DNA from 3 places in the Pseudarthrobacter sp. alpha12b genome. Region 3 is predicted to be linked to each of the others. Evidence: riboswitches for the same ligand, from Rfam matches in the RefSeq annotation. Region 3 holds a riboswitch; each other region holds the start of a gene.

Region 1 (7,789 bases), 120 kb from region 3:
GATGTTGCCGGGACCGTTGACATCGACGTCGAACTCCAGCGTGTCCGGACCGAAACCGATCCGCAGCTGGTTGGGGGAGTCCACCCCGGTAAAGCCCCGGGGCAGGTGGGGCACCGGAAGGAAGGTGACCACCGCTTCCTTGCGCTTGTCGCCCAGGGCCTTGCCGGAGCGCAGGATGAAGGGGACGCCCCGCCAGCGCCAGTTGTCGATGTCCACCCGGATCTCGGCCAGCGTCTCAGTTTCCCTGCCTGGATCCACGCCGTCCTCCCTGGCGTAGTCCGGCACGTCCTTGCCGGCCACAGTGCCCGCCGTGTAGCGGGCCCTGTGCGTTGAGTCGGTGAACGGGGCGCTGACGCTGCTGGCGCGAAGGACGGCGGAGACGGCATCGCGGAGGTCGCGCTCGCCGATGGTGGCGGGAGGTTCGATTGCCATGAGGGCCATGACCTCCAGCAAGTGGCTCTGGATCATGTCGCGGAGGGCGCCGGCGCCGTCGTAGTAGCGGGCGCGGCCTTCCAGCGCCAGGTCCTCATCAAAGAAGATCTCCACCCTTTCCACATGCTGCCTGTTCCATACCGGCTCCAGGAAGTTGTTGGCGAACCGCAGGCCCAGGATGTTCAGGACCGTGGCCTTGCCCAGGAAGTGGTCCACCCTGTGGATGTGGTCCTCAGGGACCAAACGGGCGAGCGTCCGGTTGAGGGAACGGGCGGACTCCTCGCTGGAGCCGAACGGCTTCTCCATCACCAGGCGGGTGCCTTCCGGAACCTCTTCCGGCTGGATCGTCTCGCAGGCCAGCTGGCTGATGCGGGGCGGAAGGGCAAAGTAGACGGCCACCGGGCCTTTCAGTCCGGAGAGCAGGGCAGCAAGGGCGCCCTTGGCTGTGACGTCCACCTGGTGGTACGCCGTCTCCTTCTGCATGGACTCCAGTGCGTCCTTCCCATGCTCGTCGGCTGCGCCGGCCGCCGCGGCAAACGAGGACTGGACCCTCTCCCGCCACTGTTCCGGTGTCCATGGATCCGAGCCGGCCCCCACCAGGGTGAGGCCCTCCGCCCGGCCTGCCGCAACAAGCCGGGCGAGGCCCGGCAGGAGGAGCCGGCCGGTGAGGTCGCCCGAGGCACCAAGGATGAGCAGGGTTTTCACAGTTGTTTGGCTCGTCATTTTGCCAGCATGCCATCTACCGTGCCTGACTTGATACCCTAGATAGTCGAGTCCCGATCATCTCCTGAAAGAAGTTCACGGCGCGTGTTCAATTCACTCTCTGACCGGTTGACAGCAACCTTCAAGAATCTCCGCGGCAAGGGCCGCCTTACGGAGGCCGATGTTGATGCCACCGTCCGCGAGATCCGCCGTGCCCTTTTGGACGCCGACGTCGCCGTTCTGGTGGTCCGCGAGTTCACCGGACGGGTCCGCGAACGCGCACTGGGTGCCGAGGTTTCGGCTGCGCTGAACCCCAGCCAGCAGATCGTCAAGATCGTCAACGAGGAACTCCAGGAGATCCTCGGCGGCGAAACCCGGCGGATCCGGCTGGCCAAGAACGGCCCCACCGTCATTATGCTCGCCGGCCTCCAGGGTGCCGGCAAGACCACCCTGGCCGGCAAGCTGTCCAAGTGGCTGAAGGCCCAGGGCCACAGCCCTATGCTGGTGGCCTGTGATCTGCAGCGCCCCAACGCCGTCACCCAGCTCCAGGTGGTGGGCCAGCGCGCCAACGTGCCTGTCTTCGCCCCGCACCCCGGAGCCACCTCCACGGAGCTGGACCAGCCCGCAGGCGACCCCGTCGCCGTCGCCCGTGCCGGCGTCGAGGAAGCCCGCCAGAAGCTGCACGACGTCGTTATCGTCGACACGGCCGGCCGCCTGGGCGTGGACGCCGGCATGATGGAACAGGCGCGCCAGATCCGCCGCGCCATCGTGCCCAACGAAGTCCTCTTCGTGATCGACTCCATGATCGGCCAGGACGCCGTGAACACGGCGCTTGCCTTCGATGAAGGCGTGAACTTCACTGGCATCGTGCTGTCCAAGCTCGACGGCGACGCCCGCGGCGGTGCCGCGCTTTCGGTCGCGTCGGTCACCGGCAAGCCGGTCATGTTCGCCTCCACCGGCGAAGGTTTGGATGATTTCGAACTCTTCCACCCGGACCGGATGGCTTCCCGAATCCTGGACATGGGCGACATCCTCACGCTCATCGAACAGGCCGAAAAGGCCTGGGACAAGGATGAAGCCGCCCGGATGGCGAAGAAGTTCGCCGACCAGGAAGACTTCACCCTGGAAGACTTCCTGGCCCAGATGCAGCAGATCCGCAACATGGGCTCCATGAAGAAGATGCTCATGATGATGCCGGGTGCGCAGAACATCCGGCAGCAGCTCGAACAGTTCGACGAGCGCGAGATCGACCGCGTTGAGGCGATCGTCCGGTCCATGACCCCGCACGAGCGGCTGGCGCCCAAGATCATCAACGGCTCACGGCGTGCCCGCATCGCCCGTGGCTCCGGCGTCCACGTGTCCGAGGTCAACGGCCTGCTGGAGCGCTTCGCCCAGGCCCAGAAGATGATGAAGAAGATGGCCCAGGGCGGCATGCCGGGGATGCCCGGGATGCCCGGCCTGCCCGGAGCGGGCGGCGGTGCGCGGAAGAACGCCAAGAACGCGCCGAAGAAGAAGCCGAAGTCGGGAAACCCGGCCAAGGCAGCACAGGAGCGCAAGGAAGCGGAGGCCCGCCGTGCCAACGCTGCGAAGGCACTGCCCACCGGCGCGGCCTTCGGCCAGCAGGGCGGCGACTTCGATCCGTCTCAGCTGAACCTGCCCAAGGGCTTCGACAAGTTCCTGGGCAAGTAACAGTTCCCCACGGATGTCGGCACCGTGGAATAGGGTTGGGACATGTTCAAGCAGAGGGTAGTGTTCGTGCACGGCGCCGGAACTTTCGGCGCCGCGGCATGGCCGCGCCAGCACGGCATGGCACTGTCCTATGACGCCCTGTTCCTGCGCCGGCACGGCTACGATGCCGTCGCGGAGCCGCAGGAGTCATCGTTTGCGGAAGACACCGCGATCATCCTGCGGTCCCTTGCCGACGACGGCCGCGGCGCCGCCGGCGGACACGTGGTGGCACACTCCCAGGGGGCAATCGCTGCCATGATGGCCGCCGTCGAACGTCCGGACCTGGTCTTTTCGTTGACCCTGGTGGAGCCGGCCTGCCTCTCCCTGACAGCGGAGTTGCCGGCCACGGCGGCCCACATCAGCCTGATGCAGCCCCTCTTCGACGTGCGCCACCAACTCAGCGACGAAGACTTCCAGCGCGAATTCGTCCGGCGCGTCTACGCCACCGACCTCCAGCAGCCCGCCACCACCGAGGAAAAACGGTCCGCGCGGCGGCTGCGGCTGCAAGCGCCGTCGTGGGAGGCGCCGCTGCACATTGTTCCCGGCGTGCCCACGTTGGTCCTGACCGGCGGCTGGGAGCCCCTCTATGAGGAGATTGCCGGCTACCTCCGCGAGACCGGCGCCCTGCACCGCGTTGCCGCGGGCGGGCACCGGCCTCACGATTCCCCGGACGGGGACCAGGCCATCCGGCAGTTCATCAGCGGGGTCAGCCGGAGCCAGACGGCCCGGGCGTCCTAGCCTTCCGCGGGAACCCGCAGCTCGGGGAGGTATACCTTTCCGCCGGACGCCAGGAACTCCTCGCTCTTCTCCCGCATCCCCGATGCCATCCCCGCCAGCGCTGCCTGCGCCTCCGCGGACCCGAATTCGTCGCGGATGTCCTGGCTGATCCGCATGGAGCAGAACTTGGGCCCGCACATCGAACAGAAGTGTGCCGTCTTGGCGGGCTCGGCAGGCAGGGTCTCGTCGTGGAATGCCTCCGCCGTCACCGGGTCCAGGGACAGCGCGAACTGGTCCCGCCAACGGAATTCGAACCGCGCCTTGGACAATGCGTCGTCCCGTTCGTGCACCCCCGGGTGGCCCTTGGCGAGGTCCGCTGCGTGCGCGGCGATCTTGTAGGTGATCACTCCGGTCTTCACGTCGTCCTTGTTGGGCAGTCCCAGGTGCTCCTTGGGGGTGACGTAGCAGAGCATGGCCGTGCCGTACCGGGCAATCTCGGTGGCGCCAATTGCTGAGGTGATGTGGTCATAGCCGGGAGCGACGTCCGTCACCAGCGGTCCCAGGGTGTAGAACGGCGCTCCCTTGCAGAGTTCCTGCTGCCGCTCGACGTTTTCCCTGACCAGGTGGAAAGGAACGTGGCCGGGCCCTTCCACCATCACCTGTACGTCGTACTCCCAAGCGCGTTGGGTGAGCTCGGCAAGGGTGTCCAGTTCCGCGAACTGGGCGGCGTCGTTGGCGTCCGCCGTCGAGCCGGGGCGCAGACCGTCGCCCAGGGAGAAGGCAACGTCGTACTTGGCGAAGATTTCACACAGTTCATCGAAGTGCGTGTACAGGAAGTTTTCCTGGTGGTGCGCCAGGCACCAGCCGGCCATGATGGAGCCGCCGCGCGAGACAATGCCCGTCACCCGGTTGGCCGTGAGCGGGACGTACCGCAGCAGCACCCCGGCGTGGATGGTCATGTAGTCCACCCCCTGCTCGCACTGTTCAATGACCGTGTCCCGGAAAATTTCCCAGGTCAGCGCATTGGCCTCGCCGTTGACTTTTTCCAGGGCCTGGTAGATGGGTACCGTGCCAATCGGAACAGGGGAATTGCGGATAATCCATTCCCGAGTGGTGTGGATATCGTCGCCGGTGGACAGGTCCATGACGGTGTCGGCGCCCCATTGCGTGGCCCACTGCAGCTTGTCCACCTCCTCGGCAATGGAACTTGTCACGGCCGAGTTGCCAATGTTGGCGTTGATCTTCACCAGGAAGGCCTTGCCGATGATCATCGGCTCGGACTCCGGATGGTTGATGTTGCTCGGGATGATCGCGCGCCCGGCAGCAAGTTCACTCCGGACAAGCTCCACGTCGCAGTTCTCGCGCAGCGCCACGAAGCACATCTCCTGCGTAATGACCCCCTGCCGGGCGTAGTGCATCTGGGTCACCGTCCTGCCGTCGACGGCGCGGCGGGGCACCGGCTGCGCGCCCTTCCACTCCGCAGAGGCAGCCCCGCGGCGCACAGCGGAGCGGCCGTCGTCGAGCAGGTTGCGCTCCCTGCCGCTGTAGGCCTCGGTATCTCCCCGCGCGGTGATCCACTCCGAGCGGAAAGGTTGCAGGCCCCGGACGGGATCGCTGCCGGGCCCGGCCGTCCTGTACGTCCGGAAGGGCGCGTTCGGCTGGCCGTTGGGGGACGGCTCAAGGGCAATCTCCGTCACCGGTACCCGGATTCCATTCCCGGCATCTTCGATGAACGCCAGTGATTGCGACTTCAAGGACTGGGTCACCGGGGCCCCGGGTTGAACGCCTGGCTCCCCGGCGGACGGCATGCGGGCAGGGTTGATCTGGGTATTTTGCGTACTCAAGGGAATACTCACTTCCTTCGCCGGCATTACCCGGACAGGTTCAACGGTCGCAGGCCGCGTCAGCCCGATCTCAGCCCCTGCAGGGGCACCCGTGTGGTCAGGAACGAAGCTACCACAGCCTCCCGGAAGAACGCCGTCACATTCGCTGGTGCTAGCCTGTCCGGGCATCGGAAGGAGCCAGGATGGCAGAAGTAATCGAGTTCAGCGGTCCCGTTTTGACCGGGCCGCAGACCGTGGAGCACGGAGCCTGGTCGGTGGACGGCCGGCTCACATTCACCCGGCCCGCAGCACCGCCGGCCCGGATCCTTGACGGCTGGGTGCTGCCGGGGTTCGTGGACGCCCACTGCCACATAGGGCTGGGCCCGTCCGGTCCCGTGGAGCCCGCTGCCGCCCGGGAACAGGCACTGGCTGACCTCAACGCCGGAACCCTGCTGGTCCGCGACGCAGGCTCACCGGCTGACACCCGCTGGATGCACGGCGGCCGGGACTTCCCCGTGCTCATCCGCGCCGGCCGGCATATTGCCCGGACGCGCCGCTACCTGCGGGGCTTCGCCGAGGAGGTGGAGCCGGAGGGCCTCGTGGAGGCCATGCGCAAGCAGGCGCGCGACGGCGACGGCTGGGTCAAACTGGTGGGGGACTGGATTGACCGGCGTGCAGGTGACCTGGCCCCCTCCTTTCCCGCCGCCGTCGTACGCGATGCCGTCCAGGCCGCCCATGACGAGGGCGCACGGGTGACGGCGCACTGCTTCGCCGAGGACACCCTGGACCAGATGCTTGACGCCGGCATTGACTGCATCGAGCACGCCACCGGCCTCCTGCCCCGGCATCTGCCCCGGTTCGCCGAACAGGGCGTACCGATCGTGCCCACCCTCATCAACATCGCCACGTTCCCTGACATTGCCGCGCAGGCGGAACCCAAGTTCCCGCGCTACGCCGCGCACATGCGTGCCCTCTGGGAACGCAGGCGGGAACGGGTGGCGGAGGCCCATGCCGCGGGTGTGCGCCTATTTGCCGGCACCGATGCCGGCAGCGTGATCCGCCACGGCAGGATCGCAGACGAGATCCTTGCCCTGCACGGCGCGGGCCTGCCCATGGACGCTGCGCTGGATTCCGCCTGCTGGGCAGCCCGTGCATGGCTGGGAGCGGATGGACTGGAGGAGGGGGCGCGCGCCGACGTCGTGGTGTGCCGGGAAGACCCGCGGGCCCTACCTGAAACAATCACGGCGCTGGAACATGTGGTGCTGCGCGGCCGAATCATCCGCTGACTAAAACGAGTCCCGGGGACTTGGAATAAATTGAAGCTTCAAGTAATTTTAATGTGTGACAGGCCGTCAACGGGACGGCCGCCAATGCAAGGAGCCTTCAATGACCGCATCCGCCAGCAGCCAGGATCTTCTTCCTGCCGATCTCGCCATGGGCACCGTGATGCTCAAGGTGGGCGACATGAAGGTCATGACCGACTACTACCAGCGCGCCCTTGGCCTCAAGGTGGTGGCTGAGCAGGACGGCGGGCTTTACCTTGGCAGGCTCGGCCGGCCGTTGGTCCACCTTGCGCCGGCCCCCGGGCTGCACCTTCCCGGCAGGGGAGAGGCTGGCCTGTTCCACACCGCACTGCTGTTCGAGGATCAGGCCTCCCTTGCTGCCACCGTCGCCACGGCTGCGCAGTACGAGCCGCGGGCCTTCACCGGCAGCGCAGACCACCTGGTGAGCGAAGCCTTCTACTTCACCGACCCTGAGGGCAACGGCATTGAACTGTACTGGGACCGCCCGCGCAGCAACTGGTCCTGGAACGGGACCGATGTTGTCATGGACAGTCTGGCACTGCCGCCGCAGCGGTACCTGGAGCAGTACCTCACCGAGGAGTCCCTTGAAGGCCAGCGGCAAACAGCCGCCGGCGTTGGCCATGTCCACCTCCAGGTGGGCGATGTCCAGACCGCGCGGGACTTCTACGTGGGAACCCTGGGGTTCGAAAAGACGGCGGGCTGGCACGGGCAGGCATTGTTCGTTTCCGCAGGCCGCTACCACCACCACATGGCCATGAACGTCTGGAACAGCCGCGGTGCCGGCCCCCGCAAGGACACGCTGGGGCTGGGCGAGGTGCTCATCGAAGTTCCTTCAGGGGACGACGTCGGCGCGCTGACTGACCGCCTGAAGGTGGCCGGAGTGCCCGCGCACCACACCGGCGCAGAGCTTCGGTTCGAAGACCCATGGCGCAACCGGATCCGGGTGGCCGCCCGCTGATCGACCCCCCTTCCCGCGGCATGCCTCGGGACGCGGGGCGGGCGTGCGCCGGCAGGTCCGCAACTACTAGGCTGATTCCGTACGGCCGGGCCGCAGGCAGCGCCCGGCGCGCAGCTCCGCCAACG
Region 2 (7,789 bases), 1.6 Mb from region 3:
CACCTGTCACGGCCGTGTTCGCAGGCCTGCTGACCAAGGTGGGCGTCTACGCGATGGTCCGGACCGAGACGCTGCTCTTCCCTGGCGATACGTTGAACACGCCCCTGATGGTGGTGGCGCTGCTGACCATGGTGGTGGGCATCCTTGGTGCCCTGGCCCAAAGTGACATCAAGCGACTCCTCTCCTTCACCCTGGTCAGCCACATCGGCTACATGGTGTTCGGGCTGGCCATGTCTTCGGCTGCCGGGCTGGCGGCGGCGGTGTTTTACGTGGCGCACCACATCACCATCCAGACCAGCCTCTTCCTGGTGACCGGCCTTATTGAGCGCCGCGGCGGCAGCTCGTCCGTGGACCGGCTGGGCGGACTCGCCAAGCTCTCGCCCCTGCTGGCCCTGCTGTTCTTCATCCCCGGGATGAACCTGGCCGGCATCCCGCCCTTCTCCGGATTCCTCGGCAAGGTTGGCCTGCTCCAGGCCGGCGTGCAGCTGGGCACGCCGCTGGCCTACGCACTGGTGATCGGCGGGGTGGTGACCAGCCTCCTGACGCTGCTGGCCATCGCAAGGGTATGGAACCGTGCATTCTGGCGCCGCCCCACCGACGCCGAGCATCCGGATCCCGTGCTCCTCGCCACTCCTGCGGCGAGGGTTTCCGGTCCGGGCGCCAAGGTCAAAAACCCCGTGACGCTCCTGCCGCGCACCATGGTGGGCTCCACGGCGGGCCTGGTGGTGCTCGGTGTTTCCCTGACCGTCTTTGCCGGGCCGCTGTTCGGTCTTTCGGACCGGGCGGCCCGGGACATGCTTGACCGGACACCGTACATCCAGGCGGTGCTGGGCAGCGATGTCCCCGTTCCGGCCACCCCGGCCGTGGGAGGAGTGCGATGAGCCGCAAACGCATTTCCCTGCGCCAGGAGCTGCCCCTCCTGGTCTGGCTGGTGATTGTCTGGGGCGCCCTGTGGCAGGATTTCAGTCCCGGTAACCTCCTGTTCGGCGCCCTGCTGGCCGTGGGTGTGGCCCGGCTCTTCTACCTTCCGCCGGTGGAGCTCAGCGGCCGGTTCAACATCCTCTATGCCGTGCCCTTTGCGCTGGCCTTCGTGGGCAAAGTGGTGGTGGCCAGCGCCCAGGTGCTGTACCTGGCCGCGGTCCGCGGCCCCAAGGTGACCAACGCCGTCGTCGCGGTGAAGCTGCGGAGCCACCAGGACCTGATCGTCACCGCCACCGGGCATGTGATCTCCCTGATCCCGGGGTCACTGGTGGTCGAGGTGGACCGCTCCACGTCCACCCTGTACCTGCACGCGCTCAACATCGCCTCCAAGCAGGATGTCGAGGGCCTGCGGAACGAAGTGCGGTCCATCGAGGCAGGCCTGATCCGCATCATGGGCAGCCCGGAGGAACTCGAAGCCGTCCGAACGGAGGCCGCTGCGTGATGCACATTGTCCTGGCTGTTACAGCCGTCATCTTCTCGCTTGCTGCGGCCGGCGCCATCGTGCGGATTGCCCGCGGCCCGTCACTGCTGGACCGCGTGCTGGCAACCGATGTGCTGCTGGCCATCCTGGCCGGAGCCTTGTGCATCGACATGGCAGTGAACCGGCACCTGAACAACCTCATGCTGGTGGTGGCCATTTCCATCATCGGTTTCATCGGATCCGTGACCGTGGCCCGATTTGTGGCGGACCGAAGGGTAAAGCCTGATGAATCCTGACTTTTCCGGACCTGACGGGTGGATCGACGCCGTCTCAGCGGTGCTCATGGTGGTGGGGGCGCTCATGTCCCTGGGCGCCGCCGTTGGCCTGCTGCGCTTCCCCGACCTGCTGAGCCGCATGCATGCCGCCACCAAGCCCCAGGTCCTGGGCCTGTTCCTGCTGCTGGCGGCCATCGGGCTGCAGATGCGGACGTGGTGGGTGTGGCCCGTCCTGGTGGTGGCGTGGATCTTCCAGCTCCTCACCGTGCCGGTGTCCGCCCACATGGTGGGCCGCGCGGGGTACCGCACCAAGCACCTGCACCGGGAGCTGCTCACGGCCGACGAGCTGGAAGCCGTGGTGCAAAAAGCCGCCGCCGAGGCTGCCCTGAAGGACAACCCCGACGGCGGCCGGTAGCGCTCGCTGCTAGACGATGTCCTGCGTCTTGGCGAACCGGGTGATGGCGCGCTGGGTGCCTCGGTTTGCCAGGACCTGGATGATGGCGCTGACCGACGCCGAGATCAGCGCGAAGGTCAAGGCCGACCGCAGGCTGGTGGGCACATCCTCGTTCTTGCCGGTGGGCGCTTTCTGCCCGGTGGTCTTTTCCCAGATGGTGTTGACCAGCTTGGTGCCGGCCAGGCCTGCGCCGAGGCTCACACCGGTCCCGAGCAGCTTGATGAGAAGGTTCATTCGTAGTACTCCTTGCGGGCGGAAAACGGACTGCCTCCAGCCTAGCCTCACACCCGTCCCGGTCAGGGCAAGGGCGTGGCCGGCTGGGGGCGGCCTGGTGGACTGATACGGACTGGTGGATTAATACGGTTGTTGGATTAGCCCGACGGAGGCCCGGTGCGGAACTTGATCATCTTGTGCGTGCCGTCGCAGTAGGGCTTGATGGCGGACGCCCCGCACCGGCACAAGGCAACGGTTTTCCGGTCCCGGGGTACGGCGTCGCCGGACGGGGTAACAATCTCGAACTCACCCCTGATAATCAGGGGCCCGTCGGGGCAGACCACGATGGAGCTCGCCGCTGGTTCCGGGTCCGGGTGGGCTCCTGTTCCATGCTGTTCGGGGTTCATGCCTGCCGCATTCATCGTTGTTGCTGCTTTGCCAGGTCCTGAGCTGTCACGCTGCCGCCGGCATCGATGTCCGCAGCGAAGTCTCTCCGGCGTCCCACGAGGACATGAGGTGGGCGGACAGGCGGGCGTCCAGGGCCATGGCGGCAGTCGCCCCAAACAACACGTCCGCCAGGAGGGGCGGCTCCGCCTCCACCAGGCCGCCGGCCAGGTCCCGGCCCGCGATCTGTTCGTGGACGGCGTCGGCCTCCACATGCTCGTCGAAGTAGCCGGTGACGTCCGTGCCGAAGCCGTGACGGCGGAATCCGTTCCCGTAGAACCGGTTGGGCTGGGAGGACGTCATTTCATAAATTGCCAGATGGCCGGTGATGGCACCCCGGAGCCGCCGGTTCAGGCCGCAGAGCGACATGAGGTTCACGGATGCCAGGGAGACGGCGGGAACGGCATCGACGTAGGCGCCGTAGCTGTCGTCCAGGCCCAGGCCGCGCATGGTGCTGGCGAACAGTGCGCTGTGCATCCGCCCGGGCCGTCCGCCGCCGTATTCGTCCGCCTGGATTTCCACCAGGGCCGCCTTGGGCCTTCCGCTGAGGCGGGGAATGGCCCACGTGTGCGGGTCGGCTTCCTTCAGCTGGTAGATGGATTTGTGGACCAGGAACTCCTTGAGCTGCGCCAGGCTTGCCTTCCTGGCGACGTAGCGGGACAGGCTGGGACCCGTGTCCGTGGCGGCGAGGCCGAACAGGACGTTGGCCATGGCATCGCTGGTCATGGTGGTGCCGGCGGGCAGTTCGAAGGTGCCGGCGGCCTGGTGTGCTGCGGTGCGGAGGGCCTTCTCAAACGGTTCCTCGATCAGCCGCCGGACCCTGATCAGGTCCGGCTCCCACTCCCACGTGTCCGGGACACCGTCCAGGCCCGAGTAATGGAGTTCGTAAAGGCAGAAGAGGGTCAACTGGATGTCCTCGTCGCCGATGATGTCTCCGGCTGCGGCCACATGCCCTGCCGCCAGGCGGTACAGGCGGTCCACGTCCGGGCCGGCGGTGTCCGGGGCCTGGGCAAGGACATCAAACAGTGCGCTGCTGACGGGGCCCCTGGTGTCCGGAATTCTCATGGTGCTCCTTGGTCTGCCGCGCTGGTGACGGGAACGAACGCGGGACCGCCCATGGTGACTCCCATGCCCTGTCCTCCGCTAACCCCGGGAGACAACATAGTAAGCATGATTACTAATAAAAGCTAAGCAGCCTGAATGCCTGCCCCTCGGATGTCCCGCCGCTGATCCCTCAGCGTCTTATCAGCCAGCGCCTAATCAGCCAGCGCCGATCCAAGGACGCCGCGCAGCGCCTCAACCACCAGGTCATGGTCCTGCAGTTGCGGCAGCCCGGAGACGGCCACCGTGGCTACCGCGCCCACTCCCGTGACGTAGATCGGAAACGCGCCCCCATGTGCGGCATACCGGGACTGGTCGAACCAGGCGTTGTCCTCGATCCGGCCACCACCCAGCCGGCCGCGCAGTCCCACCAGTAGGGACGGCACCTCGTACCGGGCGGCAGTGCGCTGTTTAGCGCGGATCCAGTGCCCGTTGTCCGGGGTTGCGCCCGGCAGCGCGACGTGGAACAGCACCTGGTCGCCCTTCGCAATATCGATTGCGATGGGCAGCCCCCGCTCCTTGCCCAGCTCCACGAGGAGCAGGCCCAGGTTCAACGAATCATCCAGCGAGAAGCCGGGGAACTGGAGCTCCCGGACCTCCGCCTCGATGCGGACAATCAGCGCCTCCAGCCAACCCTCCGGCTGGGCGTCGCTGGAATCAGGATCAAACCCGGTCACATCCGGTGGATTGGCGGTCATGGCCCTCAATCTACCCCTGCCAGGTGTAAACTTGACCACGCCCGAACCGGGCAAATAAAGAGCGTTACCCAACCAAAAGCAACACTAAATACGACAGGGGAGCGCCGCCGTCGGGGATCCTGGCACAAGCCGGGCACCGCAGGTGGGCGCTGAGAGTGCGGACAGCCGCAGACCCTCGAACCTGATCCGGTTAGTACCGGCGCAAGGGAGTCGAGTTCTCGAAGTGTCGCGGCTGCCCGGCAACGGGCCGGCGGCCGGGTCCACTTTCCCCTCCTGTTTCCAGGAGGATCACATGAGTACTGCAGCAATCAAGAAGACCACCAGCAAGTCCTGGCGCGTCGTGGACATCGTAGTCGCCGCCCTGGTGGCCATCGCGGGTGGCGTCATCTTCTGGGCTTGGGACCAGGGGGCCGCCGCACTGTCTGCCCCCATGAACGCCGCCTACCCGCCGCTGACCGGACTGCTCGCCGGCGGCTGGATGATTCCCGGAGTGCTGGGAATGCTCATCATCCGCAAGCCCGGGGCGGCCCTGTTCTGCGAGACCGTGGCCGCCACTGGAGAGCTGCTCATGGGCTCCCAGTACGGTGCCTCGGTCCTGTTTTCCGGTTTCATCCAGGGCCTGGGGGCGGAGATCATCTTCGCGATCTTCGTCTACCGCAAGTTCAACCTGCCCGTATCCCTGCTGGCCGGCGCCGCGGCCGGATTCTTCTGCGGCCTCAACGACTCATTCGCGCCGTGGGGCTGGAACATCGCCTACTCCGGCGCGGACAAGCTCGCCTACATCGTCCTCACCACCATTTCCGGTGCCGTCCTGGCCGGCGCTTTGTCCTGGCTCGCCACCCGCGGCCTGGCCCGCACCGGCGTGCTGAGCTCCTTCGCCTCCCGCAAGGCTGCCACGGAGCCCGTCTTCTCCTGATGGCACCCTCCCAGGATGCCGCCCGCACGGTCCGCCCTGCCGCCGTCAGCGCCCGTGGCTGGGGCTGGCGGCATGCCGGAAGGGCGAAACCCGCCGTCCACGGCCTTGACCTGGACATCGTCCCCGGAGAGCGGGTGCTCCTGCTGGGACCCTCCGGAGCCGGGAAGTCCACGCTGCTTCACGCGCTCGCCGGCGTCCTGGGAGACATCAACGACGACGGCGAGGCAGGCGATGCCGACGAGTCCGGTTCGCTGCTGGTGGACGGCGCCCTGCCCCGCGCCCGGCGCGGCCGCGCCGGGCTCATGCAGCAGGACCCCGAGACGCAGGTGGTCCTGTCACGGGTGGGGGACGACGTCGCCTTTGGTGCCGAAAACCTTGCGGTGCCCCGCGATGCAATCTGGCCCCGCGTGCACGAGGCGCTTGCCGACGTCGGCCTGTCCCACCTCCCGCTGGACCATCCGACGTCGGCCCTGTCCGGTGGGCAAAAGCAGCGCCTGGCGCTGGCGGGCATCCTGGCGATGCGCCCCGGGCTGATCCTGCTGGACGAGCCCACCGCCAACCTTGACCCGGACGGTGTGCTGGAGGTCCGTGACGCCGTGGCCCGCTCCCTGGACAAGACCGGGGCAACGCTGGTGGTGGTGGAGCACCGGGTGTCCGTATGGAAGGACCTGGTGGACCGGATCGTGGTCCTGCAGCCCGGTTCCGCCGCCGATCCTGCCGTGCTCCTGGACGGGCCGCCGGACCGCGTACTCAATGAGGCCCGGACCATTCTTGCTGCTGCGGGCGTATGGGTGCCCGGCTACGTGCAGGCGACCCGCGCCCGCACCGCCGTCCCGCCAACCGGTGAGGGCAGCCTGCTGCTGGCAGCGGAGCAGCTGGGCGTCTCCCGCGACCGTCCCCGCCGCCAAGGCTTCCGGAAGATCCCGCCGGTGCCGGTCCAGGAAGGCCTGGCCGCGCAGGTCCGCGCCGGGCAGGCCCTTGCCATTACCGGCCCCAACGGTGCCGGAAAGTCCACATTCGCGCTGACCCTCGCCGGGCTGCTGGAACCGGTGTCCGGAAAGGTCTCCGCCACGCTGGACCTCAGCCGCGGCGCCGGCATCGATCCCTACAAGTGGAAGGCCGAGCAGCTGATTTCGCGCGTGGGCACGGTGTTCCAGGAGCCCGAGCACCAGTTCGTGACCGGCAAGGTGCTTGACGAGCTGCTCTTCGGCCCCCGGCATCTGGGGCACGGCGAGGACCGGGTGGACGAGCTCCTGGAGCGGCTGCGGCTCACCGCCTTGGTGGACGCCAACCCCTACACCCTCTCCGGCGGTGAAAAGCGGCGGCTGTCCGTGGCCACCGTCCTTGCCGCCAGCCCCCAGGTCCTGATCCTGGACGAGCCCACCTTCGGGCAGGACGCCAACACGTGGGCCGAACTGGCATCATTCCTGTCCGAGCTCCTGGACGCCGGCACTGCGGTGGTATCCGTGACCCATGATGCCGAATTCACGGAGGCCCTGGGCGGGGTGGAGCTGCGGATGGCTGCGGCGGAAGCGGTGGCGCCATGAGGCAGGAGCTCACCCTGAGCGGCAACCATGCCCTCCTGGCCCGTGCCAATCCGCTGAGCAAGTTTGCGGCCGTCCTGCTCATCACTGCGGTCCTGGCCCTGTCCATCGACTGGGTGTCGGCCTCCGTGGCCCTGGTCTTCGAGCTGCTGCTGTTTCCCCTGGCCGGGCTCACCCTGTTCCTGCTGTGGCAGCGCGGGTGGCCGCTGATCCTCGCCGCCGCCGTCGGTGGCTGGAGCACCTCCATCCTGGCGCCGGACAGCGGAAGGATCCTGCTCGACGCCGGCATCTGGACCATGAGCGAAGGTTCCCTCCAGTTGGGCATCGGCTTCCTGCTGCGCGGCTTTGCCATTGCCCTGCCGGCGGTGCTCCTGATGAGCTGCACCGATCCCACGGACCTCGCGGACGCGCTGGCGCAGAAAGCCCGCCTGCCGCACCGGTTCGTCCTGGGAACCCTGGCCGCGATGCGTTTGGTGGGGCTGATGGCCGAAGAATGGCAGACCATCGGGATGGCGCGCCGTGCCCGCGGCGTAGGCGCCCGTGGCAGCGTAGGCCAGCGGGTGAAGGCGACGCTGGGGCAAAGCTTCGGGCTGCTGGTGCAGGCCATCCGCCGTGCGTCCAGGCTCGCCGTGACCATGGAAGCGCGGGGTTTCGGCGGCGGCCCGCGGACCTGGGCCCGGGTGTCCACGTTCAGCCTGCTGGATCTCTGGGTGGTGGCCGGTGGTGTGCTGGTGGCCGGGCT
Region 3 (7,789 bases):
GCTACAGCCTTGTTGAGCTGAAGAAGGTCGACGCCACCCGTGAGCTGCTGGAGCAGCACTACGAGGAGCACGTGGGCAAGCCGTTCTACGAGCCCCTGGTGGAATTCATGCTCAGCGGACCCTTGGTGGCGGCCATCTTCGAAGGCCACCGCGTCATCGAAGGCTTCCGCTCCCTGGCAGGCACCACGGACCCCACGACGGCGGCCCCGGGCACCATCCGCGGCGACTTCGGCCGGGACTGGGGCCTGAAGGTGCAGCAGAACCTGGTGCACGGCTCCGACTCGACTGAGTCGGCGGACCGCGAGATCAAAATCTGGTTCCAGTAACCACGTCCAGCCCCGCGCTGCTGCGCGAACTGACAGATAAGGCCAATGTTCTTCGTGAACATTGACCTTATCCGTCATCCTGCGGGGGAGTGCGAAAGGGATCGGGGACTGGCCTAGAACCCCGAGGTTCCTGCGAAGACCTGGATGAACGCGAAGAAGATGGTGGCGATGACGGCCACGTACAGCAGCGCCGTGATGATCCAGCCGGAGTCCCCCAGGACGCGGGCCGCGCCTGCAGGCATGGGGATGATTCCGGATGTGATGTTCCGGATCGTGGTCCACACAAAGAGCGGGATCATTGCCGCCCAGACGATCATGCAGAACGGGCACAGGATGTGGATGGCGTACAGGGCCTGGGACCACAGCCAAACGACGAAGGCGAAACCGAGCGTGACGCCAACCTGCAGTCCCAGCCAGTACCAGCGGGCGAAGGTTGCTCCGGAAAGGAGGGCCATGCCCACTGTGATGGTGATGGCGAAGGCCACGATCCCGATAAACATGTTGGGGAAACCGAACAGCGAGCTTTGCCAGGTCTGCATTACCTGTCCGCAGGAGATCCAGGGATTCACATCGCACACTGTGGTGTGGTTAGGGTCCTTGAGCACTTCGAGTTTTTCCAGGACCAGGGTTCCGGAGGCAAGCCAGCCGATGATTCCGGTGATGACCAGCAGCCAGCCGAAGGGGCGGTTCCGGGCCATGCGCGGAACGCTTCCGGCCGCAGTGGTCTGCGGATCGGCGGCCCGCTGCTGTTCATGGGCGCTGACGGGGGAGATGCTGGGCATGGGTGTTGCGTCCTTTTCGTCCGGTGCTCCTGTGCCTGATTGTAACGCCGGTGGCTGACGCCAACACACAGCAATAGGAACAGCAACGCCCGCTTCCGCGGCGATCCAGCGCGGGTATGAGAGAATGAACGTGGCTGGAAGCCGATCCACATTCGGACTCCGGTCCGGTGGTATGTTCCCAAGACCGCCAATGATGAGCAGGGCAGGCTTTGGATTCTTCCGGCACTCCCGCGACTCCATTGGGCGGCACCTGGTTGTAGCACGCAGAACAACGGGTTTTCAGAACATCCACCGGCTCCCACGGGCTGCCGCACCCCAATGACGGTGCGAACCTGGGAGTATCCACTTGACTTCTGTCAACGCCTGCGGGTTTTGACAAATATGTGCCCCAATGGGTGCCGGATGTGGCGGTACGTCAGGGGCAGGAGTGTTGCCACATATGGACAATGATCAGGAACTGGCCGTTAACGACGAAGCAGCGGCTGCTGAGGCTGCTGCACCCAAGAGGGCTCCCCGCACCCGCCGCAAAGCGGCTCCCAGGACGGAGGACGCCCTGGCGGCTTCCGTGACTGCGGCGCCGGAAGCTTCAGCCACCCCCAATGCGGACGCGCCGGCTGAAGAAACCGCGGCGGCGCCCAAGACCCCAGTCCGGCGCACCCGGTCCCGGAAAGCGGCGGCCGCCGCCGAACCCTTGCCCGCCTTCGCCGGTGAAGCCGAGGCGGCTGCCGCAGGCGCCGTCGCTGCCGTCGACGCCCCTGCCACCGCGTCGGCCGCGGCTGAGGAAAGCCCCGCGGCCCATGCTGCTCCGGACGCCACGGCCGGCGCCGAAACCAAGCCGGTCCGCCGCCGTCGAGTAGCCACCCGCAAGGCTGCGTCCCCGGCCGCCGCACCCGCAGCGGACTCCGCAGCCGCGGCTGACGTGGCGCCGGAGTCAGTGGCGCCGGAATCAGTGGTGCCGGAAGCCGCGGACCAGGTGGCGGTGCAGAACGAGGAGCAGGTGCAGGAGCCGGTGGCAGCAGCCCAAGCCGCCGCGGCCCAGGAACCTGCGTCCATGCAGGAGCCGGTCACGGAAGCCGCGCCAGCCCAGAAGCCGGCCCAGGATTCCCCTGAGGTGAAGGACGGGGGGTCCGCCCCGGCCGCCAGTGCCTTTGGTTCCCTTTTCCTGGAACCTGCATCGCCCACATCCGTAATCTTCCAGGCACCGGACCTCAGCACCGTGGTCCGTCCCGCAGCCCCCGCCGTCGAGGAGCCTGACGAGGAAGAAACCGACGACGCCGATGATTCCTCCAGCCGCCGCCGGCGCCGCAGCCGTGGCCGCAGGGGCCGCAGCCGCGTCGATGACAGGTCCGACGAGGACAACCAGGGCGGCAGCGCCGAGGCTGACGACGAAGACGAAGCCGACGAGGACACCGTCGGGCAGCTGGAGGACGGCGTGACCTCCCGCCGCCGCCGTCGCCGCCGCCGCGGAGACCAGGACCTTGAGCTCACTGGTGGCGGGGATGACGATCCGCCCAACACGGTGACCCGTGTCCGTGCGCCGCGCGCCGTCAGTGAAGCGCCCGTGAGCAACAGGGTGACCAGCGTGAAGGGGTCCACCCGCCTCGAGGCCAAGAAGCAGCGCCGCCGCGAATCCCGTGACACGGGCCGCCGCCGCACCGTCATCACCGAGGCCGAGTTCCTGGCGCGCCGCGAGTCCGTTGACCGGCAAATGATCGTCCGCCAGCGCGACGACAGAATCCAGATAGCCGTCCTGGAAGATGGTGTCCTGGCCGAGCACTTCGTCTCCAAGACCCAGCAGGACTCGCTGATCGGCAACGTGTACCTGGGCAAGGTCCAGAACGTGCTGCCGTCCATGGAAGCGGCGTTCGTGGACATCGGACGCGGCCGCAACGCCGTCCTGTACGCCGGCGAGGTCAACTGGGAAGCCGTCAACCTCGAGGGCAAGCAGCGCCGCATAGAAAACGCGCTGAAGTCCGGGGACACCGTCCTGGTCCAGGTGACCAAGGACCCCGTGGGCCACAAGGGTGCGCGCCTCACCAGCCAGATTTCGCTGCCCGGCCGCTACCTGGTGTACGTCCCCGGCGGCTCCATGACCGGCATTTCCCGCAAGCTGCCCGACGTCGAACGCAACCGCCTCAAGCGCATCCTCAAGGACCGCCTGCCCGAGCACGCCGGCGTCATTGTCCGAACCGCCGCCGAGGGCGCTTCCGAGGAAGAGCTGACGCACGATATCAACCGGCTGCGCGCGCAGTGGGAGGGCATCGAAAGCCAGTCTACGTCCACCAAGATCCTGGCTCCCGAGCTGCTCTATGGCGAACCCGACCTGACCATCAAAGTGGTCCGCGACGTCTTCAACGAGGACTTCTCCAAGCTCATCGTTTCGGGTGAGGAAGCCTGGGACACCATCGAGGCCTACGTGACCTACGTGGCGCCGGACCTGGTGGGCCGCCTTGAGAAGTGGACCAAGGACCAGGACATTTTCTCCGCCTGGCGGATCGACGAGCAGATCCACAAGGCCCTTGAGCGGAAGGTCTTCCTGCCCTCCGGCGGTTCCCTGGTGATCGACCGTACCGAGGCCATGACCGTGGTGGACGTCAACACGGGCAAGTTCACCGGCAGCGGCGGCAACCTTGAAGAGACCGTCACCAAGAACAACCTGGAAGCCGCCGAGGAAGTAGTGCGCCAGCTGCGGCTGCGCGACATCGGCGGCATCATCGTGATCGACTTCATCGACATGGTGCTCGAATCCAACCGCGACCTGGTCCTGCGCCGCCTGGTGGAGTGCCTGGGCCGTGACCGGACCAAGCACCAGGTTGCCGAGGTGACCTCACTCGGCCTGGTCCAGATGACCCGCAAACGCATGGGCACCGGACTTCTGGAAGTATTCGGCGAGCAATGCGAGGCCTGCGCCGGCCGTGGCGTTGTGACCCACGACGATCCCGTGGAGCACCGCCGCGCCAACATTGTCGCGGCCGAGCACCATGTCCAGCGCACCGACAACCGGCCCGAAGCCCGCGCGGAAACCCACCGTCCGGAAGGCCAGCGGAACGACAATACCCAGCCTGGCGTCCGTTCGGAGCGCAAGCGGCGGCGTGGACGCGGCGGGCAGCAGCCCGAAGCGGCTCCCGCACCTGCCGTCCATGTCCACACCGTCCAGCCGGACCCGTCCGACGCAGAGCGGCACGCCAAGGCAGAGGCAACCAGGCTTGCCCTGGCGAACATCGCCGCTGCCGCCCACGCAGCCCACGTGCATGACGATGAGGTGGCGGCCGCCCGGCAGGTGCCTTCCGTGGAGCCTGCGCCGGCACCGGTGGAGGAGAAGCACGACGCCGAGTCCCCGGCGCGTCCGGCAGCTGTCCTGACGTTTGGCGGCGAGGAAGTTCCGCTTCCGTTCGTGGAGCACGCCGAGGAGCAGCAGCCCAAGCCCGCCCTGACCCTGGACCGGCTTGCGGAGGCGTTCGCCCACCTGGGGCAGCCGGCTTCCCCCGTGGAGAACGCGCCCGCCAAAACCGCAGATGCCGTGAAGGTACCGGAACAGGTGGCGCCGGAACGGCAGCCCGACGCCGGGGAAGCGGAAACCCGCACCGCCCGTGAAGCGCCAGCCGAAAAGGACTATTCCGACCACACGCTGGAGCAGTCACGGCAGCGCAGGCCGCGGCGCCACCGTGCCGCCAGCCGCGCCCAGGGCGCCGCCAACGAGACCGCCGTCCAGCAGCATGAGAACGTCCAGGCGTCCGCCGCGGGCCACACGCACGCCGCCAAGGCCCCAGAGCCCGCGAAGCCGCAGCCGGTGGCCGAAGCCGGCAAGGGGGCCGGGGAACCCATCATCCTCGGCGTCGGCGTGCCTGCCTCGGAGCTCTAGGCCAAGGCGTGACCAACGCGCCAGCAAGGAAGTCCCCGCCATATGGACTGTTCCCCCTGAATTTCAGGGGAAACAGTCCGCAAGGCGGGGACTTCCTGCGTCTGCAGGTGCTGTCACCTTTCCGCCGGGTGCATCCCACGGGCTAGGCTGGAAACCGACACGGGGTGCCGCGCAGAAGGCCGGCTGAGATCCAGACCCGTTGAACCTGTCCGGCTAGTACCGGCGAAGGGATGTCTCTTGTCTTCGACCCTTTCCATGCCCCTGCCTGCCGCCTCCGACGTTCCTGTCCCGCTGCCGGCAGGCCGGGAGGTCCCACGGGTCCTCTCCATTGCGGGCTCCGATCCGTCCGGGGGCGCCGGCATCCAGGCGGACCTCAAAAGCATTGCTGCGCACGGCGGATACGGCATGGCTGCCATCACTGCCCTGACGGCACAGAACACCCGCGGCGTGCAGGCCGTCCACGTTCCTCCGGCCGCCTTCCTGGCCCAGCAGCTGGATGCGGTCAGCGACGACATCACCATCGACGCGGTCAAGATCGGCATGCTGGGCGACGAGGCGGTGATCCGCACTGTCCGGCAATGGCTGGGGAAGGTCCGGCCCGCCGTCGTGGTCCTGGATCCCGTGATGGTGGCCACCAGCGGTGACCGGCTCCTGAAGGAATCCGCGGAGGCGGCCCTCCGGGAACTGCTGCCCCTTGCCCACCTCATCACGCCCAACCTCCCGGAGCTTGCCATGCTGGTGGGCGGGGACCTTGCGGAGAACTGGGACGCTGCGCTGGACCAGGGCAGGCGCCTGACGGACGCCACCGGGGCCACCGTGCTGGTCAAGGGCGGCCATCTGGCAGGTGCAGACTGCCCGGACGCGCTGGTCAACACGTCAGGCCTCCTGGGACAGGAGGTGGTGGAAGTGCAGGGGAAGCGGGTTTCCACGCGCAACAGCCACGGAACCGGCTGTTCCTTATCCTCCGCGATGGCAACGGTCCAGGCCCGCCTGGGGGACTGGGAGGCATCGCTGCGGACGGTCAAGCCATGGCTGGCCGGCGCCCTCGAGAACTCGGACATGCTGAACGTGGGTCAGGGGAACGGCCCGGTACACCATTTCCACCATGTGCGGCCGCTCCTGGCGGAAGGCGGTTTCGCAGCCCGGCTGTGGGCGGAAGCCCAACAGGACCTCGCGGACATCTACGATCTGGACTTCATCCGCCGCCTGGCATCCGGCGACCTTGCCGAGAAAGACTTTGCCTATTACCTGGCCCAGGATGCCCTATACCTGAATGGTTACTCCCGCGTGCTGGCCCGGGCAAGTGCCCTGGCCCCCTCCGAGGCGGAGCAGCTGTTCTGGGCGGGGTCCGCGCAGCAGTGCCTGGAGGTGGAATCGGAGCTCCACCGCTCGTGGCTCAGCACGCGTCCGGTCCGGAACGGACTGGGCCCGGTCACCAAGTCCTACGTGGACCACCTCACTGCCGCGTCGGCGTCGGGCAGCTATGCAGTGCTGGCCGCCGCTGTCCTGCCCTGCTTCTGGCTCTATGCCGAGGTTGGGAAGAAGCTCCATGCACGGTTCCTTGACGCCGGCGAACCCGACGGGCATGCCTACGCGGACTGGCTCCGCACGTACGCCGACGAGGGCTTTGCCGAAGCCACCCGCCGGGCCATTGCCATCGTGGACGCGGCAGGGCGCAAGGCCTCCGACCATGAAAGGGCGGCGATGGTGACCGCATTCAAGCAGTCCTGCCGGCTGGAAGTGGAATTCTTCGACGCGCCGAGGCTGCACGCCTGATTCAGTGCCGGCGGGTGTGCCGGTAATATGGTGGGGCACGGTGCGGACGCCGGACCTGAGCTGTGGTAGCTATCACAGCAAGCCGCCGGGAACCAGCCTCATTTGCGGCCGAAGACAAAATTAGCGTAATCTAGATCTTCGGTGCTTACGCCAACACTTGGGTTATGACCCCACGGCGTTGAGGCACAGCGAGAAACCAGGCTTTTGATAGTCGGTTCCGCACGCAAATTTAGTTATAAACGTCGAGAGAAGTGAGTTCCCAAGTGGTGTACGCGATTGTCCGCGCAGGCGGCCGCCAAGAGAAGGTTTCCGTTGGAGACTTCGTTACCCTGAACCGCGTCGCCGGTGGAGCCGGCAGCACCATTGAGCTGCCCGCACTGCTCCTGGTTGATGGTGACAAGGTCACCTCCGCCGCCGCCGACCTGGCCAAGGTAACTGTTACGGCTGAAATCCTCCAGGACCTGCGTGGTCCTAAGATTGTCATCCAGAAGTTCAAGAACAAGACCGGCTACAAGAAGCGCCAGGGTCACCGCCAGGAATTGACCAAGGTCAAGATCACCGGCATCAAGTAACACCGGTTACTGTTCAGGTATTTCAACAGATTCCCCAGAATTTAGAGGCAGGCATTTCAAATGGCACATAAAAAGGGCGCGAGCTCCACTCGCAACGGCCGCGATTCCAACGCTCAGTACCTCGGCGTCAAGCGCTTCGGCGGCCAGGTAGTTTCCGCAGGCGAGATCATCGTCCGCCAGCGCGGCACCCACTTCCACCCGGGCGCCGGCGTTGGCCGTGGCGGGGACGACACCCTGTTCGCACTGACCCCGGGCGCCGTTGAATTCGGCACCCGCCGCGGTCGTCGCGTGGTCAATATCGTTGCTGCTGCAGCTGCAGAGTAACAACCAGTTCTGAAGCGGTGGAGCGGGCCTGAGGGTCCGCTCCACTGTTCTTTTAACAGCATTACAATCGATGTGGCGTCCCCGGGCGCTACATAAACAGCACTTGAGGAGAACCACGTGGCCAGCTTTGTAGACCGGGTAGTACTG

What was found. A riboswitch is a leader RNA that binds a small molecule or an ion and turns the genes downstream of it on or off. The one in region 3 is predicted to bind thiamine pyrophosphate.
Region 1: it holds a riboswitch for thiamine pyrophosphate, as region 3 does, so the genes downstream of both, thiC (phosphomethylpyrimidine synthase ThiC) here and thiD (bifunctional hydroxymethylpyrimidine kinase/phosphomethylpyrimidine kinase) in region 3, are expected to answer to the same signal.
Region 2: it holds a riboswitch for thiamine pyrophosphate, as region 3 does, so the genes downstream of both, ACTAQI_RS14965 (ECF transporter S component) here and thiD (bifunctional hydroxymethylpyrimidine kinase/phosphomethylpyrimidine kinase) in region 3, are expected to answer to the same signal.

Annotation. Positions count from the first base shown of each region.
Region 1 is NZ_CP196746.1:1,730,603-1,738,391, reverse strand. It holds gene ACTAQI_RS07940 (glucose-6-phosphate dehydrogenase) at 1-1,155, opposite strand, end outside; gene ffh (signal recognition particle protein) at 1,240-2,823, shown strand; gene ACTAQI_RS07930 (alpha/beta fold hydrolase) at 2,866-3,600, shown strand; gene thiC (phosphomethylpyrimidine synthase ThiC) at 3,597-5,423, opposite strand; TPP riboswitch at 5,419-5,526, opposite strand; gene ACTAQI_RS07920 (amidohydrolase family protein) at 5,606-6,688, shown strand; gene ACTAQI_RS07915 (VOC family protein) at 6,789-7,664, shown strand.
Region 2 is NZ_CP196746.1:3,229,379-3,237,167, reverse strand. It holds gene ACTAQI_RS15005 (Na+/H+ antiporter subunit D) at 1-881, shown strand, start outside; gene ACTAQI_RS15000 (Na+/H+ antiporter subunit E) at 878-1,423, shown strand; gene ACTAQI_RS14995 (monovalent cation/H+ antiporter complex subunit F) at 1,423-1,698, shown strand; gene mnhG (monovalent cation/H(+) antiporter subunit G) at 1,688-2,092, shown strand; gene ACTAQI_RS14985 (DUF4235 domain-containing protein) at 2,102-2,365, opposite strand; gene ACTAQI_RS14980 (CDGSH iron-sulfur domain-containing protein) at 2,503-2,751, opposite strand; gene ACTAQI_RS14975 (iron-containing redox enzyme family protein) at 2,798-3,853, opposite strand; gene ACTAQI_RS14970 (heme-degrading domain-containing protein) at 4,045-4,587, opposite strand; TPP riboswitch at 4,673-4,813, shown strand; gene ACTAQI_RS14965 (ECF transporter S component) at 4,880-5,503, shown strand; gene ACTAQI_RS14960 (ABC transporter ATP-binding protein) at 5,503-7,050, shown strand; gene ACTAQI_RS14955 (energy-coupling factor transporter transmembrane component T family protein) at 7,047-7,789, shown strand, end outside.
Region 3 is NZ_CP196746.1:1,609,078-1,616,866, reverse strand. It holds gene ndk (nucleoside-diphosphate kinase) at 1-326, shown strand, start outside; gene ACTAQI_RS07310 (vitamin K epoxide reductase family protein) at 440-1,108, opposite strand; gene ACTAQI_RS07305 (Rne/Rng family ribonuclease) at 1,548-4,970, shown strand; TPP riboswitch at 5,121-5,218, shown strand; gene thiD (bifunctional hydroxymethylpyrimidine kinase/phosphomethylpyrimidine kinase) at 5,226-6,746, shown strand; gene rplU (50S ribosomal protein L21) at 7,010-7,318, shown strand; gene rpmA (50S ribosomal protein L27) at 7,379-7,642, shown strand; gene obgE (GTPase ObgE) at 7,760-7,789, shown strand, end outside.